3 regions of the Staphylococcus sp. acrmy genome follow, and region 2 is predicted to be linked to each of the others. Evidence: predicted binding sites of a transcription regulator. Region 2 holds the regulator's gene; each other region holds the start of a gene.

Region 1 (2,286 bases), on a different contig from region 2:
TTGAAGTTATAGACGGAGCGGTTTATGTATGTCTATAGACAGTGGCAATAAAGTTTATTTAATAGGAGCGGGCCCCGGAAATCCTAATCTATTAACCAAAAAAGCTGAACGTTTAATTAGAAAGGCAGATGTCATTCTATATGATCGTTTAGTCAATCCATTAATATTACAATATGCCCCCGCAACAACCGAAGTTATAGATGTGGGGAAGAAACCTTATGTCAAGCACATTCAACAAGACGATATTAATCTTAAAATAGTTGAAGCAGCACAAAAACATCAAACAGTGGTGCGATTAAAAGGTGGAGACCCGGCGATATTTGGACGTGTCACTGAAGAAGTGAATACTTTGAAACAATATAATATCTCATATGAAATTGTACCTGGCGTAACTTCAGCAAGTGCGGCCGTTGCGACTATGGATTTAGGATTAACTATGCGTGCCGTAGCTCCAAGTGTCACATTTTCCACAGGACATTTTAAAAATTCTAGCAATCACGATACAGATATTCGTAATTTGTTAAATGGTGGCACCCTTGCAATTTATATGGGAGTTAAACGTCTTGGAAATATTATCCAACAAATCTCTCAATTTACGGATGAAGATTATTCAATTGCGGTTGTTTTTAATACAACTTGTTATAATCAAAAAGTGGTGACAGGAAAATTAAGTAACATTGAGCATCAACTACAACTTCAATTAGATGGTGAACCTGGTATTTGTATACTCGGTGCGATTATTGATTATATCGATGTCGAACATATAGTAGACTCTAATTATTCATTTGATGATACTTTATATATCATTAAAGGCTCAAAAGAAGATGTGTTAATTGAAGCTGAGATTCGATCAGATAGAGGACAGAGATGTTTAGTAGACTATGGAGCTCAATACCATAGTTCTCAAGAACAAGTATATCAACACATTATTGAAACAAATAATATTAAATATATAGAAGTTTAAGAAGCGAAAAGCAGTCCAGAAACATTTTATTACATGTTCTGGGCTGTTTTTAGTTTTCCAATTACTTCCTCCCAAATCTTCAATATTCAGGGAATCCCCATAGTTAAATAGGTAATTCCCTAATATTTATTAATTGTGAAAAAATGTACAATCTAGATAAATAAACATGTAATCGGCATTTAACATAGTTAACTAATACCTATAGAGGTAGGAGGATTCATATAAATGGGAAAATTTGGATTAAACTTTTTTAAACCAACAGAAAAATTTAATGGAAACTGGTCCGTATTAGAAAGTAAAAGCAGAGAATGGGAGAAAATGTATCGAGAACGATGGAGTCATGACAAAGTAGTAAGAACTACACATGGCGTGAATTGTACAGGTTCTTGTTCATGGAAAGTATTTGTTAAAAATGGTGTTATCACATGGGAAAATCAACAAATCGATTATCCAAGTTGTGGACCAGATATGCCAGAATTTGAACCTCGTGGTTGTCCGCGTGGCGCTTCATTCTCATGGTATGAATATAGTCCATTACGTGTGAAATATCCTTATATCCGTAGCAAGTTATTGGATTTATGGAGTAAAGCACTTGAAGAAAATAATGGTAATCGTATTGCTGCATGGGCTTCTATTATTGAAGATGAAGAAAAAGCTAAATCATATAAAGAAGCGCGTGGTAAAGGTGGACTTGTTCGCACAAATTGGAAAGATGCTACTGATATTATTGCAGCACAAATCTTATATACCATTAAAAAAGATGGCCCAGATAGAATTGCAGGCTTTACACCAATTCCAGCAATGTCAATGATCAGTTATGCATCAGGGGCGAGATTTATTAATTTACTTGGTGGGGAAATGCTTAGCTTCTATGACTGGTACGCCGATTTACCACCAGCTTCACCGCAAATTTGGGGTGAACAAACAGATGTGCCAGAATCAAGTGATTGGTATAACGCTTCGTATATTATCATGTGGGGTTCAAATGTACCTTTAACTCGTACACCAGATGCACATTTTATGACAGAAGTGAGATATAAAGGCACAAAAGTTATTTCCGTTGCACCTGATTATGCTGAAAACGTTAAATTTGCTGACAACTGGTTAGCACCTAATCCAGGTACAGACGCTGCTGTTGCACAAGCAATGACACATGTTATCTTACAAGAGTTTTATGAAGATAATCCAAGTGAAATGTTTATTAATTATGCTAAACAATATTCAGATATGCCATTTGTCATTATGCTAGACAAAGATGATAACGGCTATAAAGCTGGAAGATTTTTACGTGCTAGTGATTTAGGTCAAGACAATAAAAATGG
Region 2 (2,286 bases):
TTAACATCACCTAATGCAACGTCATATACTTGAGTAACAATCTTATCTAGGAAATAACGATCGTGACTAATAATAACTATTGCGCCATTAAAATACTTTAAATAATCTTCTAGCCATTGAGTCGTTTCTAAGTCTAAATGGTTCGTCGGTTCATCCAGTAGTAATAAATCGGGTTCGCTTAGTAACATTTGTGCAAGAGATAAGCGTGTTTTTTGTCCGCCACTAAAGTCGTTGATAGGTTTATTAAAATCTTCTTCAGTAAAATTAAGTCCATGTAACACTGATTTAATTTTACTTTCGTATTGATAGCCATCTAATTGTTCAAATTGATTAGATAAAGATTCATAACGCTCCATGTGTTGCTGATATTCAGTGGTTTCATAGTCGTTAGCATGTATTGCTAACCAATCCGTTTCTTCTTTAATTAAAGCTTCCATCTTTTTAATATGTTCAAATGGCTTCGACATTTCTTCAAAAACTGAAGCTGATGAATTTAAAGTCATTTGTTGAGTTAAATAGCCGATACTAAGATTTTTAATTTTAGAAATATGGCCACTATCGTAATCTTCAACACCTGCAATAATTTTCATTAATGTAGACTTGCCGGCACCATTTCGACCAACGACGCCAATTCGTTCTCCGGTCTTAACTTCGAAATTAACACGTGTGAATATATCTTCACCGTCGAACGACTTCGAAATATCGTTTAATTGCAAGAGTATCATTAAGTTTCACCTTTCTATATTTATTATTTTATTTTAAATTTTCCGTTGTATATTACTCTATATTTTACCGTATAACATATTTTCATGAAACTAAGATATTTATTTTTAAAAAGTGTTAAGGTATAATATTCCAGTATTCATTATAGGGCATAATATAGATTTCACAGTAATGACTAATTGCACTCTAATTAGTTTGGATACATAGATTAAAAATTCAAACAAAAGGGGGACACAAAAAATGGCTCAAAATCATGCTAAGATTCCTCGTGCAACCTTGAAACGACTACCGTTATATTATAGATTCGTTAATACTTTGAAGTCTAAAGGAATTGATCGAGTGAACTCTAAAACGATTAGCGAAGCACTCAATATAGAGTCGGCCACTATTAGAAGAGACTTTTCTTATTTTGGAGAATTAGGTAAAAAAGGTTATGGCTATAATATTGATAGCTTACTAGAATTCTTCAAATCAGAACTTAGTGACAGTGATAATATTTACATTGGCATCGTAGGTGTTGGTAACTTAGGACGTGCACTTCTAACGTATAACTTTTCTATACACGATGAAATGACAATTACTGAAGCCTTTGACATTGATTCAAACATCATTGGAACTCAAATAGGCGATGTAACGATTCACGATATGGATAATTTAAAAGAAGTTCTCGAATCGAAAGGAATTAGTGTGGTTATCCTCACTACTCCTGAAAATGTAGCTCAACAAGTAGTTGATAACTTAGTAGAAGCAAATGTGAAAGGTATCTTAAATTTTACACCAGCTAGAGTTGAAACGCCAAGTAGCGTACAAGTTCATCATATAGATTTAGGTATTGAACTTCAATCACTACTATTCTTTATGAAAAATTATTCAAATTAAATACGACAAAAATGACAGAGAAATAAGTAAGGCTCTTTAATCGCATCCATAGATTAAAGAGCTTTATTTATGTCTAACTATAATTTTATAAAAATAAAAGACTAAGACATTAATAATTTGTGATCTTGCAAACCAATAAATGATGTTCACTAATGTAAATAACCGTCTTGTATTGCCAAAAGTGTAACTTTCTATTATAATATCTTAGTAAATTAATCGGGAAAGGATGAATTGCTTTTGACATGGATGATTATTAGCGGTCTTATCGTAGGAATACTACTAGGCTTTGTTATGCAACGTACACGTTTTTGCTTAACAGGTGGCTTTAGAGATATGTATGTGCAAAAGAATAATAAAATGTTTTATGCTTTATTAGTAGCCATTACCGTTCAAAGTATCGGCTTATTAGCTTTAACGAGTTTCGGAGTCATAACAATAGCTCATGAAACATTTCCAGTAATCGGGACAATTATCGGTTCATTTATTTTTGGTATCGGTATTGTTTTAGCTGGAGGATGTGCAACAGGAACTTGGTACCGAGCTGGCGAAGGCCTTATTGGTAGCTGGGTAGCCTTAATTTTATATGCTTTATCCGCTGCAGTTACGAAGACGGGTATTTTACTTCCTTTAATGGAAAAGGTCAATACACCGACAAATGTTAATGCAAGTATGTCACAAACGACT
Region 3 (2,286 bases), on a different contig from region 2:
TTGCGTAGGGTAACTTCTAAACCCACTAATTTTGTATAAATTGATACCGTCTTTTTGTGCATCACTAAATAATTGTTGTAATGCTTCTTGTGCTTTAGGATCTTCGCCAGGATTATAACTAGAAGGTAGGCTAATTTCTTTATTTACGATTAAAATACCGTCTATGTATGTACGACCGTCTTTAACGACTTTTTTATGTTTCTGTTGATTATCATCACTATTTTTTGAATGATTACTATCTGTCGTTTTGTTTTCATTTTTAGTATTATCCCCGTCGTCACTGCTGTTCTCATGGGAACAGGCTGAAAGTAATAATGCACTTGTTATTAATATTGCGGAAAATCTTTTCATGTCAATACCCCTATATTTTTTGAATATAAAAAATAAAATTACATATAGAGTTTAACATAGTTTGAAATTGAATTATATAGGACTTCTATAAAGGGCAATTGTTAAGTAAACCTTAGAACAAGCAATCAATAAAAATACATAAATAGAGCATCCTTATAAAGCGAAGGGTGCTCTAAATTTTTCTTTTAAACCTCTAATATATGTTAAGTATGTTACTACATCATAGTTAAATTTAATATAAAATAAACTCTGTTTAGTGAAAAATGACATTAATTTTAGATTACCTACCGAGTAGAAAACTTCATAGGTAATCTTATTTATATTTGTCTCAAGTATTCCATCATAATTAAGAATTTAAAATATAAAAAATGCATATAAATTTTCCTATTGAAAATAACCCTTAATTTTAAAGAAAAGGAGCTTAAGAAGTGAAAAAGGAAAAACGTCTAGACCTACTATTATCAATCATCAAACAGAATAATTTCAGCAAAAAACAAGAAATAGTAGACTATTTGGTCGAACATTTTGATGTTTATTGTAGTTTAACAACCATATCTCGCGATTTAGATAAATTAGAAGTTTATAAAATTCCCATTAGCAATAATAAATACTTTTATAAACAAATAAGCCAAAGTAAGCAAATAAAGGCTAGAAGAAAGTTAAAAACTTATAGCGAAGAAATTCATAACATCATAATTAAAGATAGTTACATATTAGTAAAAACATCGCCTGGCTTTGCGCAAAGTATAAATTATTATATTGATCAGCTAAAAATGAAAGAAATACTAGGCACAATTGGTGGTAATGACACCATTATGATACTAACTACGTCAAATGAGAGAGCGAAATATATTTGTTATCAACTATTTAACGCTAGTAAAAATGAGGGTTGACTAAATCGAAATGATTACTAATACAAAAAAAGTGTATAAGAAACTTTTTGTAGAAAAAAACTAAGTAATAAAAAGATTAATTTACATATAATATACATATTTTTATGGAAATAGTGAATATTTAACCAATTTTATGTATTGAATAAATCTGAATGAGTGAAAAAACTACCATATGACTTGTGAAATAATTCACATAAGCAAACTTGGAAGCGCTTTATACTAATAGTGAAATAAAGCAAAGGAGGAAGTTGAATATGGTACAACAACCCATTCAAGTAAACAGTGAAATTGGAAGATTGAAGACAGTGCTATTAAAAAGACCAGGTAAAGAATTAGAAAATTTAGTGCCTGATCATTTAAGTGGTTTACTATTCGATGATATTCCTTATCTAAAAGTTGCTCAAGAAGAGCATGACAAATTTGCTCAAACTTTGAGAGACGAAGGAATCGAGGTTGTATATTTAGAAAAACTTGCTGCAGAAGCTATCTCTGAAGCAGAAGTACGTGAACAATTTATCGATGACATTCTTGTCGAATCCAAAAAAACAGTACTCGGTCATGAAGAAGAAATTAAAGACTTCTTCTCCAGTTTAACAGATCAAGAGCTTGTCGATAAAGTGATGGCCGGTGTGCGTAAAGAAGAAATCAAACTAGAAACAACACATTTAGTCGAGTATATGGATGACCGTTATCCATTCTATCTCGACCCAATGCCTAACCTTTACTTTACACGTGACCCTCAAGCCTCTGTCGGTAGAGGGATGACAATTAACCGTATGTACTGGAGAGCCCGTCGAAGAGAATCAATTTTTATCACATATATTTTGAAACATCATCCACGTTTTAAAGATAAAGACGTACCTGTGTGGTTAGATCGTGATTCAAGCTTCAACATTGAAGGTGGAGATGAATTAGTCCTTTCTAAAGAAACACTAGCAATTGGTATTTCTGAACGTACGTCAGCTCAAGCAATCGAACGTTTAGCTCGCAACATTTTTGAAGATGAAAAATCTACGTTCAAAAAAGTGGTAGCAATTGAAAT

What was found. The regulator Rex, encoded in region 2, represses fermentation and respiration genes when NADH is low (regulators of the CRP and FNR family bind a similar motif). The targets are predictions, from matches to a motif close to TTGTGAAATATTTCACAA.
Region 1: the regulator Rex is predicted to act here: its motif matches at 1,098-1,115, upstream of FH144_RS05185 (nitrate reductase subunit alpha).
Region 3: the regulator Rex is predicted to act here: its motif matches at 1,422-1,439, upstream of arcA (arginine deiminase).

What each region holds. Positions count from the first base shown of each region.
Region 1 covers NZ_JALCVE010000004.1:40,182-42,467, forward strand. Annotated here, with positions in the region: gene nirD (nitrite reductase small subunit NirD) at 1-38, shown strand, start outside; gene cobA (uroporphyrinogen-III C-methyltransferase) at 29-964, shown strand; gene FH144_RS05185 (nitrate reductase subunit alpha) at 1,190-2,286, shown strand, end outside.
Region 2 covers NZ_JALCVE010000008.1:88,292-90,577, reverse strand. Annotated here, with positions in the region: gene FH144_RS09345 (ABC-F family ATP-binding cassette domain-containing protein) at 1-725, opposite strand, end outside; gene FH144_RS09340 (redox-sensing transcriptional repressor Rex) at 964-1,602, shown strand; gene FH144_RS09335 (YeeE/YedE family protein) at 1,849-2,286, shown strand, end outside.
Region 3 covers NZ_JALCVE010000016.1:18,168-20,453, reverse strand. Annotated here, with positions in the region: gene FH144_RS11685 (M15 family metallopeptidase) at 1-351, opposite strand, end outside; gene FH144_RS11680 (arginine repressor) at 780-1,244, shown strand; gene arcA (arginine deiminase) at 1,499-2,286, shown strand, end outside.